2 regions of the Bacillus altaicus genome follow, and region 2 is predicted to be linked to the other one. Evidence: riboswitches for the same ligand, from Rfam matches in the RefSeq annotation. Region 2 holds a riboswitch; the other holds the start of a gene.

Region 1 (8,147 bases), 2.1 Mb from region 2:
GAGGTACGTTAGAAGCACCAACAACTAGTTTCTTTTCATCTTTATCTTTCCCACCACAAGCAGCTAGACCAAAAATTGAAGTTGTAATAAGTGCTGTAAGTAATAATTTTTTCATTTGAAATACCCTCCTGTTTTTCATTATCTTTTATCTATTCGAGTCGTTAAACTATCACCAATCCACTGAATGAGAAATACAACTAGTAATACACAAATTGTCGCAACGATTGTTACATCGTTATTTCCTCGCTGGAACCCTTCTAAATAAGCAAGTGTTCCAAGGCCACCAGCACCAACAACACCTGCCATTGCCGTATAGCCTACTAAAGCAATTGTCGTTACCGTAATACCAGATACTAATGCCGGTAACGCTTCTGGAATTAATACTTTCAAAATGATTGTGCTTGTTTTTGCTCCCATTGCTTTTGAAGCTTCAATTACACCTTTATCAATTTCACGAAGTGCGATTTCAACCATTCTCGCGTAAAATGGTGCCGCTCCAATAATTAAAGCTGGCAGCGCTGCACTCGCTCCGAGAATTGTTCCAAGAAGAATCTTTGTGAATGGGATTAATAAAATAATTAAAATGATGAACGGTATAGAACGGAAAATGTTTACGAACGCTCCAATCACCGTATTAATCGCTTTATTTTCCCATAAATTATCTTTCGCTGTCATAAAGAGTAATAGTCCTAAAATAAGTCCTAAAACAAATGTGGCAAGCGCTGCGATTGCCGTCATATATAACGTTTCACCAGTTGCTTCTAACATTTGATTCCAATCAACATTTGCGATTAACTTATCCATGTGCAATCACCTCCAGCTCTACTTGATCTTGATGAATTCCTTCTATTGCTTGCTGGATCGCTGTTTCTTCACCATTTAAATGAACGACTAAACTTCCGTAAGAGCCGTTATTCGTTTGTGCGATATTTCCTTGCAAAATGCTAACTTCTATATCACCACGCTGCATTAACCTTTGAAGTACCGGCCTTTCTACCGCTTCACCGACAAACTGCAAACGAATTACTTTTCCATCTGGATACTTTTCTATTAAACTTTCAATCGTTTCATTCGTATCTTCAGAATCAGTTAACTGCTGTACAAATCGTTTTGTAATGTCTTGCTGTGGATTACGGAATACGTCAAGTACTGGACCCGTTTCTACGATCTTCCCTCTCTCCATTACAGCAACACGATTACAAATTTTGCGAATAACGTGCATCTCATGTGTAATCAATACAATGGTTAAGCCGAGACGCTTATTAATATCTAATAATAAATCTAAAATTTGATCCGTTGTTTCTGGATCAAGAGCTGACGTTGCTTCATCACATAAAAGTACTTGTGGATTATTTGCTAACGCTCTTGCTATCCCGACGCGCTGCTTTTGTCCACCACTTAGCTGAGATGGGTACGCGTCTCCTCTTCCCTCTAATCCAACAAGATGAATTAACTCATCGACACGTTTTCTTCTCTCCGCCTTATCGACACCTGCAATTTCAAGTGGGAATGCGATATTTTCACGCACAGTTCGTGACCAAAGTAAGTTGAAATGCTGAAAAATCATTCCGATTTCTTGTCTTGCCTTACGAAGTTCATTTCCAGTAATCGCTGAAATCACACGATTCGCAATTGTAATTTGGCCAGAAGTTGGTTTCTCTAACTGATTAAATAATCTGATTAACGAACTTTTCCCAGCACCACTATATCCGATAACACCAAATATTTCGCCTTTCTCTATTTGTAAGTTGGCGTTATCTACAGCAGTGACATCACCGCTTTTTGCCTTATATATTTTCTTTACATTTTCTAATAAGATCATGATGCTCACCCCTCTTTTGCTTGGACAGACTCCGCATTTTTTTATTTTTGATACGTGTAGTCCATCGTTATAGCTCCTCTTATTATTTGAATATCCTCCGCATTCAAACAACAAAAAACCTTTCCGCTTCTAGAGAAGCAGAAAGGTTTATATGCGTATATAACAACATTATCCCTCTCTCTCATCTCTCAAAGCATTTGCTTTGCAGGAATTGGCACCATTTCAACATAAGTTGACGGTTGCCGGGCTTCACAGGGCACAGTCCCTCCACCTCTCTTAATAAGAGAAATCAGATTAAATTTTCGTCTGATTTAAAATTTATGAAATTGTCTATATTTTATGAATTGAATTGTATCAATATCCACACGCCGTGTCAACAGAAATTTCCGCAAAAAAAGAAACTTCAGAATTTTAAGCCCCGACTGACATCGGTTTACATATATGAAACATCGATTCAACTAATAACATCGTTCGATACGTTCCAGAATATTGTACCCGTCCATCACTCATTAACGTTTGCAACCTCATATTTCCAGTCACTAATTTTTGTACATCCTCTTCCTCTAAACAAACGATTTGTTCCGTTCCTCTCGCCTCTTTCAAAAGTTCTATATAATCTCTTGAAATTTGTAACGAACAGCATTCATCTCCAAAACGAAAATTAACAGTTCTTTCTCCTTGCCTTAAAAGCGGTTCTAAATGATATTGACCATTAGCGTAATTTACAAATGATTGAAGCAAAGAATATAATTTCATCCTAAACCACATCCCTCATATCACTTTCTATTACATACCATTCCCTCTTATTAAAGAGCAATCCTGTTACTTTCGCTCGACAAATACTGTATCTATCACGCATGTCGACATATTTCCCAAGAAATATGTCGAGGCGGCAAAAACTTTGCCGCCTACTTTAATTCCGTATATAAATATTCAACCGAATGAAATGCATATATTTTCTTCATCAGTGTCCCATTTTCAAAAACAAGTAAACACGGTACACTTTCTATCCCATACTCTTTCGCTAAATGCGGGGCATAATTTAAATCTAACATCCCAATTTTCAAATCTTCAATCGTCATCTCGACGACCGTTAACATCTTCTTTGCTAACTGGCATGTTCCACACATTGGTGTATACACATATAACACTGTTTTTTCTTCATTTCCTATTAGGTCTGTAGCTTCGGCACCTGTCCAATCAATCACTTCTATCATTCCTTACCGTAAATATTCTGTATAAACGTCAATGTCAGCTCCCCATAATACATTTGCTAAATGTGAAGAAGGTGCAGTCGCCACCTCGCGATACGAGCGATCAATATAAATATGCTCTGCTTGCGGAAATTCTTTTCGGAATTGTTTCCTTAACTTTTCTCCTGCATCATCAGCATCCACTAGCACATATACGTCCTTATCAAAAAGTTGATCAATGAGCTCATCCATTTTCGACAAACCAATTGTACCATTTGTACAAACAATTTCCACTGGTTCACGAATAATAGATTCAATCTTTCTTCTATCCGATTTACCTTCTACAATAATGACTTTTTCCACATAAATCATATGTCATCACCCGATCACCATATACTATACAACCTTTAACTTAGTATATAGTATATTCGTTATTTTCATGTTGTTTCCTGTTTATTTTTGCAAAAGAAAAGCAGAAGCGGCTCGTTCAGAACAAGAGGGCATTGGAACTCCTGAACTAGAGGCGCTCTTTGCCTCAAGTGAAGGAGTGAAATGACCGACTGTTCTAGCCGCTGGAGGTGGACAATGAAAAGCGCAAGCGGCTCGCTCAGATTGTGAGGGGGATGGAGCTTCTGACGTAGAGGCGCTTTTTGCCTCGCAGGAAGACGCGAAGCCACCGAACAATCTAGCCGCTGGAGCTGGATCATAACGAAAAGCGGAACCGACTGTTTAGCCCTGTTGGCTAAGGTTCTTTCGTACAGAAGAGGCCTTTTGTCTTCTCGTACGGAAGGTTCTTAGACATGAAGGGCTAGGAGGTGGCTAAATCGGCATAAATCCTCAACGAAAAACGTTCTCCTATATAATAATTAATATATATGTTTTTAAATTCATTATGTACACAACATAAAAAAGGACAGCACAAAGGCTGTCCTTTTTCTTCGACTATAATTAGTCTTGGTTTGTCATTTCTGCATATTTTTCTGCAGTTAATAACTTCTCAACTTGGCTTGCATCAGAAAGTTCAACTTTAACCATCCATGCACCCTCGTATGGAGATTCGTTAACTAGTTCTGGTTGGTCACTTAATTCTTCGTTTACTGCTACAACTTTACCACTTACAGGTGCGTATAATTCAGAAACTGTTTTAACAGATTCTACGCTTCCGAATGGCTCGTCAGCTTGGATTGTTGCACCTACTTCAGGAAGTTCAACGAATACGATATCGCCTAACTCACCTTGTGCAAAATGAGTAATACCGATAACAACCGCATTACCTTCTGTTTTTACCCATTCGTGTTCTTCAGAGTAACGTAAATTATTTGGAATGCTCATGACTGTACCTCCAGTGAATGTATTAATTATGTAAAAATACCTTATTGGTATTTTTTCCACGCACTTTCAAACTGCTCTTCGTTAAAACCAAGTGTTACACTCGTTCCATCTGTTACAATTGGACGTTTAATTAACATGCCATCAGATGCTAAAAGCTCGTACATTTCGTCTTCGCTTGCATCCTTTAACTTATCTTTTAAACCAAGTTCGCGGTAACGCATTCCACTTGTATTAAAGAATTTTTTTAATGGTAATTCACTTTTCTCATGTAAATTACGTAAATCTTCTTTTGACGGTGGATTTTCAACAATATGAATCATCTCATATGCTACATCGTTTGCCTCAAACCATTTCTTTGCTTTTTGACATGTGCCACACTTTGGATATGAATAAAATGTTACTGTCATAAATTCACCTACTTTTTTACTAACCTTTACCTTTATCATATAGAAAACATTTTATTATTTCAAACGATTATTCGCTAAACTTTTACTTATTTCGTGATAATTTTTAATAATCCTGCTAATTTTTCTTATTTTTCCGCCATTTATTAAGAAAAAATAAATATATAATTTTTTTAAAACTTTTTTCTCATTCCATGCCGAACATATATCTTAAACAAACGTTTGATTAATTTCATATTTTTCTACATCAGCCTTTGGAATACGTAGATTCTTTCATACCGAACATATACCTTAAACAAACGTTTGATTAATTTCATATTTTTCTACATCCACCGTTGAAAAATATGACTTTTCCCATACCGAACATACCTCTTAAACAAACGTTTGATTAATCTCATGTTTTTCTATATCACCGTTGGAAAACATGATTTTCTATACCGAACATATATCTTAAACAAACGTTTACCCCGCATTAACGGGCAGTAAGACTCCCACCTCGAAATTCGGCGAATGCGAGGAAGTTAGGTGGGAGATAACTGCCCGTAAAAGCCCGATTGGTGAAGGCTAATAATCAGTGGGGGATGGACAAAACCCCCACTGATTAAAGTTTCACTTTATTTTAAAAATAAGAAGCCCTTTTACAGGCTCCTTCATCATCGACTTAAATAGTCCGAAATGGTTTGAAATACTACTATATACATATTATGAATATTTTGATTGGAAACCGTATCATTATATAATCCTATACCCCAATATTGTCCTTCGGGTCTTCCTATATTCACAAAACCTTGCGTATACATCATTGCCCTATCCCTTGGAGCATTGTCAAAATCTAAATCTTTTTCAGTAAAAATCAAATACGGTCTATCTTGTAAACCAATAAAAAACACCGGCTTCTTTAACGATAAAAATAAGTCCGTATACTGTTCCTTTGATGCTTCTTGAAAATATTCTTTCATGACGAGAAAACCATCAACTTTTGCTGATTTCTCCTGCATCTCTTCTAACTTCACGTTTTCAAACTTTATATTTCTAAATGTATCTTTCGGCTTTTCACCAACAACTCCAATTACGAGCGCTCTCCCGTTGTATTCTAATTTCTCTCCTTCTTTATCCTTTGCACACCCAGTACTCACTAGGCATAACAATATAAAAACTAAGAAATACAGTGAACGCTTCATATAGCACCCTCCCCCTCTTTTAAGTCAAGTGACAAAAATGTAAGGTGAATTCAAGAAAATGTAAGTAAAATCGATAGCCCAATTGGATTTTCTATATTATAATCAATTGAATTTATTTACATTACTAAAACATAGGAGATTATCATGAAGAAATTTAAACTTTCATCTCTTCTTCCGTTAAGTTATATACTTCTACTCGTACTCGTAAGTCCCCTTTACGACGTATTAAATAAATCTACTGTTCACGCAGTAGATGTCACAACTGTAGTAGATGATTGGATTCCATTTGTGAAAGCATTTATTATTCCTTACTTACTTTGGTTTCCATACTTATACGGTGCACTTATTTATTACTGTTTTGCTGATCGAAAGCAATATTATGTCACTTTAAGTAGTGTAATTCTTGGAAAACTTGCTTGTTTTTCGATTTACTTTTTTTGGCAGACAACTGTACCACGCCCAACCGTCGTTGGAACAGATGTATTTTCCGAACTAGTCCGCTATATTTATAGTATTGATCAACCAGTAAACTGTTTCCCAAGCATTCATGTCCTTACGACATTTGTAATTATGTTAGCTGCCTTTAAGCGTAGAGAACAGCATACTTTGGAATATTACATCCTTACTTTCTTCGGTACGCTTATTATTTTATCAACATTATTTACGAAGCAGCATGCATTTGTAGACGCCATTTCTGGAATGACGCTTGCAAGCGTACTTTACTTCGGCGTTCAGTTGTTATTAGCAAAAGAAACCGTACGTGTTCCAGTAAAACAAAATCAAAAAATGTAAAAAGCAGACTGTGGCTTCAGTCTGCTTTTCTCTATATTAAGGAGATTTTCAAATTAAGATTGTGGTACAGTCATGTCACCAGAATGAATACGACCTGCTTTTTTAAGAGCAATGTACAGTATATAAGAAACAGCTACTGGAATGATGATATAAGTGATTACCATCGCTGGGACAACTTCCCACCCTTGGCTGGAAATTAAATTAATTGGTGCGATAAGAGAGCTTAATCCAAGACCTGCAATTTCTTTTCCTGCTTCCAGTTGGAAAATTAATGCTGATACTGGGCCCACTATAGCACTGGCGACGACAGTTGGGATGAGAATCATTGGATTTTTAGTAATGTTCGGCAACTGTACTTTTGGAGTACAAAGTGCCTGAGCTAATATGCCACCTAAATTATTCTCTTTCGCTGAAATAACAGAGAATCCGATAAATTGAGCAACACATCCTGCAAGTGCTGCACCACCTGCAACACCGTCTAAGCTAAGCGCTATCGCTAACGCAGCTGATGAAGCTGGAGAGATAAGTAACAATCCCCAAACTACAGCAATCACGATAGAAGCGATAAACGGGCTACCAGCTGAACTATCTTTAATGAATGCTCCAACTGTATTTAAAACTGGGCTAATATTTTGAGCTAACCAAATACCGACTAAACCAGAACCTAATATTGCTGCAAATGGAACGAGCATCATATCTAAAGCAGTTTTTCCACTTAATCGTTTACCAATATAAACTGCTAAAGTCGCTGTTAATAATGCACCGATTGGTTCACCTGTTTTAATGATGAGACCAGCTTCAGTAATTGAAATGGAACCAGCTCCAATTGCTCCAGCTACCATCGCTGAGAAAATTACGAGTCCGTTTGCACCGAGCATAAAGGCAATCCCGGCTCCAATTGCTGGTGCCATAAGTGATTTTGCAACAACTCCGATTGTAATAAGTAATGGGATATCAACAATTCTTCCTATATTTTCGATCAGTAAACCAATTCCAAGGGATACGAAAATACCCTGTGCGATTCCGGCAGAAGCTTTAAACACACGAGACATTATATATTCTTTCATTTGTTTCACCTTCTCCTATAATTTAGTAACCAATTGTTTTCATATAATCGCGTAAAACATCGTTTGATTTTGCAAAGCGGCTTTCTTCATCTTCTAATAAGTTCAGTTCTACCACTTCTCTTATACCGTCTCTAGTAATAATTGCTGGTACTCCTGTACAAATATCGTATTCGCCATATTCACCATCTAAAATAGCTGAAACAGCGATAACACGGTGATCATCATTGAAAATTGAGCGAGCAATATAAGCTAGAGAATTTCCGATTCCGTAATAAGTAGTTCCTTTGCGCTTATAAATTTCCCATCCAGCTTTCGCAGTCTTCTCAACAATTTCATCTAAATCTATTTCACCTAAG
Region 2 (8,147 bases):
AAAATTTGTGATATTGATTTATATAGTGAAACACCGTATGTAAATAAGATGGGCCGACTGTGGGGATCATCTCGTTTTATGTCACCGGAGGAGCTTCAACTTAACTCTATAATAGACGGAAAAACAAACGTATTTAATATGGGGGCTATAGCTTTTGCACTTTTAGGTGGTGGGCAAGATCGTTCCTTTATAAAATGGGAAGCTAGCGAAGGATTATATGAAGTAGCATACCGTGCTGTAAATGAAATTCGTAGTGAGCGCTATGCGTCAATGGAAGAGTTTAATAATGCATGGTTAAAAGTCTATAACACTGAAAAGCTATAAAAACTACATACATTGTAAAAGTACATGTAAAACTTGTACTTTTATAATGTATAATACATATGGGATTGAAATTCAGGATAACGGGGCATGTATTATGAACTTTGTTTATATTAATCAAAATGTTTTAAATAATCTTCTTTATATTTTAAGCAGTATATTTGTTTTTTATTTTATTTATGATAGTGGGTACTTCGGGAAGAAATATAAGAAACTACTTATCATTCTTTGTACGAGTATCCCACTAATTTTATGTATGCGGTATCCCATCTATATGGATGAAAATTATATTCATGATTTAAGACAAATCCCCTTTTTAATTGGTACACTTTATGGTGGATTTCCTGTCGGTATTGCATTACTCATGATTTTATTAATAATACGTTTTATGTTTTATGGTTTTAGCCTGTTAACAATCATTGTTTATGGAACGATGTTAATAATTACAGCATTCGCAGCATCAAAATTTAATACATACAATAGGAAAATGAAAGTAGCTTCATCTATGTTTTTAACTTTTTTCCTTGCAATATTTACAACAGTACTTGTTTTAACTCTATCAGATTTTGAAGTGAATAATTTGTACATTATTTATTTCATTCTATTACCAACTATTTTAATATTATTTATGGTCTATTTTAATGAGGTCTTAAAAGATGCAATATTCATGCGATCAAAATTAATAAAAGTTGAAAAAATGGAGATTGTCAGCCAACTCGCTGCAAGTATTTCACATGAAGTAAGGAATCCATTGACTGTTGTAAAAGGATTTACACAACTTTTAAAAACACCCAATATAACTCAACAATCCAAAGATGAGTATATTGAACATATTCTTGAAGAGTTAAATCGAGCACAAGCAATTATTGATGATTACTTAACTTTTGCCAAACCGGCTTCAGAAAGACTAGATCATATTTCAGTGGAGCACGAGTTAAATCGAGTTATTAATATGATGTTGCCTTTTTGTAACATGAATAATATTAATATTACAAAAGAGTTCTCAGAGGGAACAATTATTGGTAATACACAGCACTTCCATCAATGTTTTTTAAACTTAATTAAAAACAGTATTGAAGCAATGCCGAATGGCGGTGATCTTATTATTTCTGCATCTGTTAGTAATAATAAAGTTATAATACGGATTCAAGATAGTGGAGTTGGAATGTCGCAAGAGCAAATTAATCGATTTGGCGAACCATATTTTAGTACAAAAACGAAAGGTACTGGTTTAGGAACGATGGTTGCTGTAAAAATTATCGAAACGATGCGAGGCACATTGAAAATCCGAAGTGTTATAAATAAAGGAACTACTTTAACTATCACATTACCTAAATACAGTAATGAGGAGATTTCGTATAATAAATGAAAAAGGAGCTATTAAGCTCCTTTTTCATTTATTTCGATACAAAAAGTATCTGCTATGTTTTTTAAAGTTTACATTTTGGAGAGACTAATTAGAAATTAGTACCCTTAGCTCCAACAGCTACATCCAACAATAATTAATAAAATAAATAACACAACTAATAATGCGAAACCTCCACCAAAACCACAAGAACCGCCGAAACTCATATTTTTTCCTCCTTTTGGTTTGAAAACTAATAGGTAGTTGATTATTTTAACTGGTTCGTATTATACAGTATGTGTATCTCCCTTTTTTGAGCATGTCTTCATAAAATTAGTAAAAGCACTCCATTGAGAGTACCTTAAAATGGATACCAGAAACTTTGGAATACATTCAGCTTTAAGTAAACTGCAATAATCAAAATGATAATACCAACAAAAAGTGTGATGTAATCCTCCTTTTGTACGTCCTTTGCATAGTACCACGTTCGTTTATCCTTTTTTCCAAACCCTCTTAAATCCATTGCATTTGAAACAGTATCAATCCTTTCTAATGAATGAATAATAAGTGGCCAAAAAATTAAAACACGGTTTTTCATACGAATCCACAAGCTCGCTTCTCCTTTTTCAAAAGGTACGCCTCTTGCTTCTTGCGCGTGTCTAATGATGATATATTCAGATTGAATGCTTGGTATATAACGTAGTGCAATATTTATTGCATATGTAATTTTATAAGGAACAGCAAATTTATTTAAGCTGCTCACAAATTCACTTGGATGAGTTGTATAAATAAAAAGAAGTGTAAATGGTAATAACGTAAAATATTTCACTGAAAGTGTAGCTGCATAAAATAAAGTTTCATATGTAATTGTTGCATAACCTATATAAAAAAAAGAGGTATACAATCCCGTTAATTCCGATCCATGGGTGGGCGTAATGAAAAGAATCATAGCGGAATTTAATAAACTAAATGTAAATATAACGCTGAAAATAACTATAATTTTACGCAATTGAATTTTTGCAATTAAGAGGCCGATACATCCAACAATAAATAAAATTAGCAATATACGAAAATCAAAAAATAAAAAAGTAAGTGTCATACAAAATATAAATAAAGATAATTTAACTGCACCATCCATACGATAAAAATACGTATTATGCATATTCCTCCCTCCTATTAGCCTCAATATAAAGTTTCACAAACGTTTCTGGAGTTGGAATTTCGCTTAATTTAGCTAGTTTTATTAATGAAATCTCCCGTAGATTAGCTCTTTGTAGCGTTCCTTGATCCCCTAAAACAGCAGATACAGTATTGTCCGCAATAATTTTCCCTTCATGCAGAACTACCGCCCGATCTGTATATTCAAAAGCAAGATTCATATCGTGTGTGATAATAATAAAGGATATGCCCCTTTCAGCCAGTTTTCTAATAAACGACATAAACTGTTTGTAATGGTAATAATCTTGTCCAGCTGTCGGCTCATCTAAAATAATAAGTTTTGGGTTTGTTATAAGTACAGATGCAATAGTAAGCCTCTTTTTTTGTCCATAGCTTAATGCCTGAATTGGCCAGTTACGAAATGGGTATAATCCACAAATTCTTAAAGCTTTTTCGATTCTTGTCTCAATCTCATCTTTAGAAACCTTTTTTAATTTTAATGAATATGAAACCTCTTCTAAAACAGTAGGCTGTGTAATCATTTGATTTGGGTTTTGCATAACGTAAGAAATAACTTCCCCGCGTTTACGAATAGACCAAGAATTTATATTTTCTCCATCGAATGTTATTCTCCCATTCTTTGTTTTATTTATTCCTATAAGAGTATGAGCTAATGTCGATTTCCCTGCTCCATTATGACCCAATAACGCTACTATTTCTCCCTCTCCTATTGAAAGGTTGATATCTTCTAAGGCTGTATGTTTGTTATTGTACGTAAATGATAAATTTTCTATCTTCCATAAAGCTTTTTTAATATATGTGTTTTTTGATGAAACTTGCTTCTGCATCCAGTTCTTTAATAAGCTATGAACGCCTGCATTACGAAGATTTTCAATTGGAAATACCCTAACATTATTACTGTCAAAATTTAATTTCTTTAGCGCCTCTATATAAATAGGTTCTCTTAGTCCGATATTTGGTAATATATTAGAATTTAAAATACTATCCGGTGAACCAATGGCAATAACTTCTCCCTCATCTATTAAAATAATTTTATCTAAATCAAGGTTTAAAATTTCTTCTATTCGATGTTCAATAATTACAATTGTTTTATTATATTTCTCATGTATATTTTTAATGAGTTCTATTGTATTCAAGCTACATGCAGGATCTAAATTAGCTAACGGTTCATCAAATAATAATATATCTGCATTTATCGTTAGCAGACCTGCAAGAGAGACTGTCTGTTTTTGACCTCCTGATAATTCATGTGGACTTTGTGTATGAAAGTCCTGCATGTTTACCTTTTTTAAAGAATCCGTAACAAGCTTTTTCATTTTTATTTGATTTACACAATCATTTTCTAATGCAAATGCTACATCCTCTTCGACAGTAAGGCCTATAAATTGTGAATCTTGATCTTGTAATATTGTCCCTACGTGTTTACTCTGTTCAAAAACACTACCTTTTCTCGGATCCTTTCCAGCTATTAAAATGTTACCGGTACTTATCCCTTCGTAAGAAAATGGGATTAGCCCATTTATACAATGAGCTAATGTTGACTTACCTGAACCACTTCGTCCAGCGATAAGTACCTTTTCCCCAGGATATATTTGAAATGTAATATCTTTTAAAGTAGGCTGCGTGGCATGCCTATATTGAAAGGTAAATTGTTCAAAAGAAATAATTGGTTGCATGTATTCATCCCTACTTTTCAATTTTTAAATGTGTATGTTTCTTATTTGATTTCGCTAGACCGATCGTGATTGGTAAGCCAAGAACTAAAAATACGATAACGTCTGCAATTGTTGCGCCTAGTACCTGTATAACTATTTTGTCAAACGGTTCTCCCATCACAATAATATCGAATGCTCCAGCAAATATAATAGCAATGACAATACCAATTAACCCTGCAATTGCAAAACAAGAAATATCACGGTTATTATACGTTCCATGTTTTACACTAAAACCAACTCTTTTTTGTATGAGTCCCATTGCAAAACCAATAATACCTGAACTAATAACCCATCCCCACCAAATACCCCAACCAGCGATCGTATCTGTAACGGTATGACCGATGAGTCCTATTAAAAGTCCTGCTACCGGACCAAATAACGCTCCAAAAACTGTTAAAATAGCCAATGCGGGTTTAATAAATGTATTCGGTGCGATTGAAAATCCCCAAAGCCCTAATACCCCGTATAAAGCTGCTCCAATTCCAATAGCTACTACTAGCTTTGTCGTTAATTTGTTCATTACAATTCCCCTCTCGTATTATTCAACTTTTAATACTCTATATTTATTTTGAAAATGAATTATGCATCGACACTTCCTTTCTATACAACAAAAAATGACCTCTTAAATAAGAGGTCATTTTCTTTCACGTACAAGAATCCCCTTATCTTTCAAAAGACACATAGTGTCCTCTGCGGAATTAGCACCTTCCTATGTGATTACATAGGGGTTGCTGAGGTTTCATAGGGCCGTTCCCTCTACCTCTCTGGATAAGTATGTATTTGTAATCTGTATTATGGCACTAACAATAAATAATTTCAATACTTTTCTTACTATTTTTATTTTTCGATAAATAGTTCATTTAAATCATTGTATTCTTATCGGAATTATGAAATAATAAATTCAAAATTGTTACGGGAGGAATGCATGATGAAAGTAATTGGCTTAATTGGCGGACTAAGTTGGGAATCAACATCGTTGTACTATAAACACATTAATACACTTACTCTCTCTAAATATGATCAAAATGCGAAGCTTGTTTTATATAGCATGGACTTTGGGGAGGTAACTACATTATTGCAAAACCATCAATATGAAGAAGTGAAAAATGAATTAGTCACAGTAGCAAAAAAGGTGGAAGGCTCTGGAGCTGAATGTTTACTGATGTGTTCCAATACTGTACATCTATTTGCTGAAGAAGTAGAAAAGGCAATATCAATACCGCTCCTCCATATTGGAGATGTAAGTGCTAAAAAAGTAATAGAATATAATATTAATTGTATCGGACTTTTAGGAACAAAACAAACGATGGAACAAGACTTCTATAAATCAAGACTAGCAAATTACAACATTGAGACAATTATCCCAAATGAAGAAGATAGAACTTTCATCCATCATGTCATTTTACAAGAACTCAGTAGAGGGATTATTTTAGAAACATCAAAAGAAAGGCTATTACAAATCACAAATAAATTAATAAAAAACGGCGCTGAAGGAATACTACTTGGCTGTACAGAAATTCCTTTGCTCATTTCACAAAGAGATCTATCGGTTCCTGTTTTTGATACTGCTTATATACATGCGAATACAGCTGTACAATTTGCGGATAACAATTTAAAAGTGAAACTTTAATCAGCCCTCACCAATCGGATTTTCACGAGCAGTTGATCTCCCACCTAACTTCTTTGCTTTACAGCTGAATTTTGAGGCGGGAGTTTTACTGCCCCAAATAGCGGGATAAATAATTATCAAGCATCAAAATAAAAAAAGGCATCTACAAAAGTAGATGCCTAGCTGTGATAAGGAGTGTTCAGTGAGGTAAGGTACAAGCTTTTTTGCTTGTCCTATGCTATCAATATATGCATTTATATATAAAAGGTGAATACTTAATAGAATACTCTTGAACTAAATTACTTTATTCTTTTTATTTGATCAAATGGATAATAAACTATTTCTACTTTACCATTCATCCATAAGTTCGGGGTGTATTTAAAAACGTCTCTATTCCATTTAAATACTAGAGATGTTTCATGTGTTTTAACCCTCTGTTGAATTATCTACTATTGTAGCCTCACCATTTAATCGCTTATTTTTCAATTCGAAATAGGCATCTAAAACATCTTTTCCAATATCAGAGTTAATACCCGACTTATCATTTATAACCCATGGCACAACAACTGAAAATGCTACTTCTGGATCATCATATGGCGCATATCCTGCTAATGTTAAATTATAGCATTCTCTACGATCACCTTTTTCATTTCTCCCAATATCACTTTCTCCACCGTATACGGTCTGTGCAGTTCCAGTTTTGCCAGCTGGTTTATATGGTGCTTTTTGGAACGCCCTTACCCCCGTTCCATCACCTTCTTGGAATACTCTTCTAAATCCTTCTTTTACTTGATTGATATATTCTTCTTTCATATCAATTCTATTTAAAACAACGGGTTCTATGGCATGCACCACTTTACCGATTTCATCCTTTTGAACGGTTTGTTCTCTAATCTCTTGAACAATTTGTGGTTTCATTCGATAACCGCCGTTTGCGATAGTCGAAATATACTGTACAAGCTGAAGTGGTGTATACGTATCATACTGACCAATCGAATAGTCTAGTAAGAAACCAGGTTGATTATCTTTTTTACCAATTTGTCCAGCTGTTTCATTCGGTAAATCGATGCCTGTTGGAACACCTAATCCAAATTGCCTGAAATAATACCTCATTTTATCAAAGTATTCCTGTTTAATATTTAATGAACTATTTTTCACATAATCCACACCTGCAATTTTTAATGCTGTATTAAACATATAAACGTTAGAAGAAACTTGTAAAGCTCTTAGATCATCAATATTCCCGAAATCTTTCCAAGACTTTTTCTCCTTAGTTCCTTTAAACTTCATAGGCGCATCATAAAAGTAAGTACCTGGTGTTATAGCTTTCGTTTCAAAACCAGTTAATACTGTTGCACCTTTAACAGTTGATCCAAGCTCATATGAACTTGTCATCGTACCTAAAGCGTAATCTTCAACTTCTGTTTTCCCGTCTTTTTCTACTAACTTTTTCCCTGCCATTGATAATACTTGACCGTTTTTCGGATTTATCATTACAACGAAAGCACGGTCCAACATCGGTTCTGAACCTTTATAGGCCTTTAATATTTTTTCTATGCTCTCTTCAACTTTTTTTTGTAATTCCATATCTATTGTTAAAGTTAAATTCTTGCCGCTTTTCCCTTCCGAAACTGTTTCCGTTCTCATTGTATTGCCTTGTTTATCAGCGATGCTTCTTACTTCTTTTTTTGTACCATGAAGTGCATCCTCGTATTGCTGTTCAATGTAACTTTTGCCGATTCTATCATTTCGACTATAATCACGCACTAAATAATAATCTAATCGTTCACGTGGCAATCCTTCATCAGCATTTGAAACATTACCAAGGACAGAGCGGAATAGGCCATCATTTACATAAATTCTCTCCCAATCAACTGATGCATCTACCCCTGGAAGATTTGCTAAATTTTCACTAATCACCGTATATTCCTTTTCACTAACATCTTTTTTAATAATTTGAGGTGCCATTTGATAACCA

What was found. Region 2 has a riboswitch for S-adenosylmethionine ahead of ACE38F_RS15145 (ECF-type riboflavin transporter substrate-binding protein). Riboswitches for the same ligand answer to the same signal wherever they lie in the genome.
Region 1: it holds a riboswitch for S-adenosylmethionine, as region 2 does, so the genes downstream of both, ACE38F_RS03955 (methionine ABC transporter ATP-binding protein) here and ACE38F_RS15145 (ECF-type riboflavin transporter substrate-binding protein) in region 2, are expected to answer to the same signal.

What each region holds. Positions count from the first base shown of each region.
Region 1 covers NZ_CM143394.1:778,939-787,085, reverse strand. The annotation lists gene metQ (methionine ABC transporter substrate-binding lipoprotein MetQ) at 1-115, opposite strand, end outside; gene ACE38F_RS03960 (methionine ABC transporter permease) at 139-804, opposite strand; gene ACE38F_RS03955 (methionine ABC transporter ATP-binding protein) at 797-1,822, opposite strand; SAM riboswitch class I at 2,001-2,108, opposite strand; gene ACE38F_RS03950 (hypothetical protein) at 2,234-2,578, opposite strand; gene ACE38F_RS03945 (thioredoxin family protein) at 2,731-3,039, opposite strand; gene ACE38F_RS03940 (toprim domain-containing protein) at 3,043-3,387, opposite strand; gene gcvH (glycine cleavage system protein GcvH) at 3,964-4,347, opposite strand; gene ACE38F_RS03930 (arsenate reductase family protein) at 4,389-4,754, opposite strand; gene ACE38F_RS03925 (hypothetical protein) at 5,405-5,932, opposite strand; gene ACE38F_RS03920 (phosphatase PAP2 family protein) at 6,077-6,724, shown strand; gene ACE38F_RS03915 (PTS transporter subunit IIC) at 6,778-7,791, opposite strand; gene ACE38F_RS03910 (L-lactate dehydrogenase) at 7,814-8,147, opposite strand, start outside.
Region 2 covers NZ_CM143394.1:2,888,574-2,896,720, reverse strand. The annotation lists gene ACE38F_RS15170 (protein kinase domain-containing protein) at 1-324, shown strand, start outside; gene ACE38F_RS15165 (LytS/YhcK type 5TM receptor domain-containing protein) at 371-1,690, shown strand; gene ACE38F_RS15160 (YjcZ family sporulation protein) at 1,795-1,893, opposite strand; gene ACE38F_RS15155 (energy-coupling factor transporter transmembrane component T family protein) at 2,028-2,828, opposite strand; gene ACE38F_RS15150 (ABC transporter ATP-binding protein) at 2,821-4,521, opposite strand; gene ACE38F_RS15145 (ECF-type riboflavin transporter substrate-binding protein) at 4,532-5,080, opposite strand; SAM riboswitch class I at 5,220-5,335, opposite strand; gene ACE38F_RS15140 (aspartate/glutamate racemase family protein) at 5,486-6,190, shown strand; gene ACE38F_RS15135 (peptidoglycan D,D-transpeptidase FtsI family protein) at 6,596-8,147, opposite strand, start outside.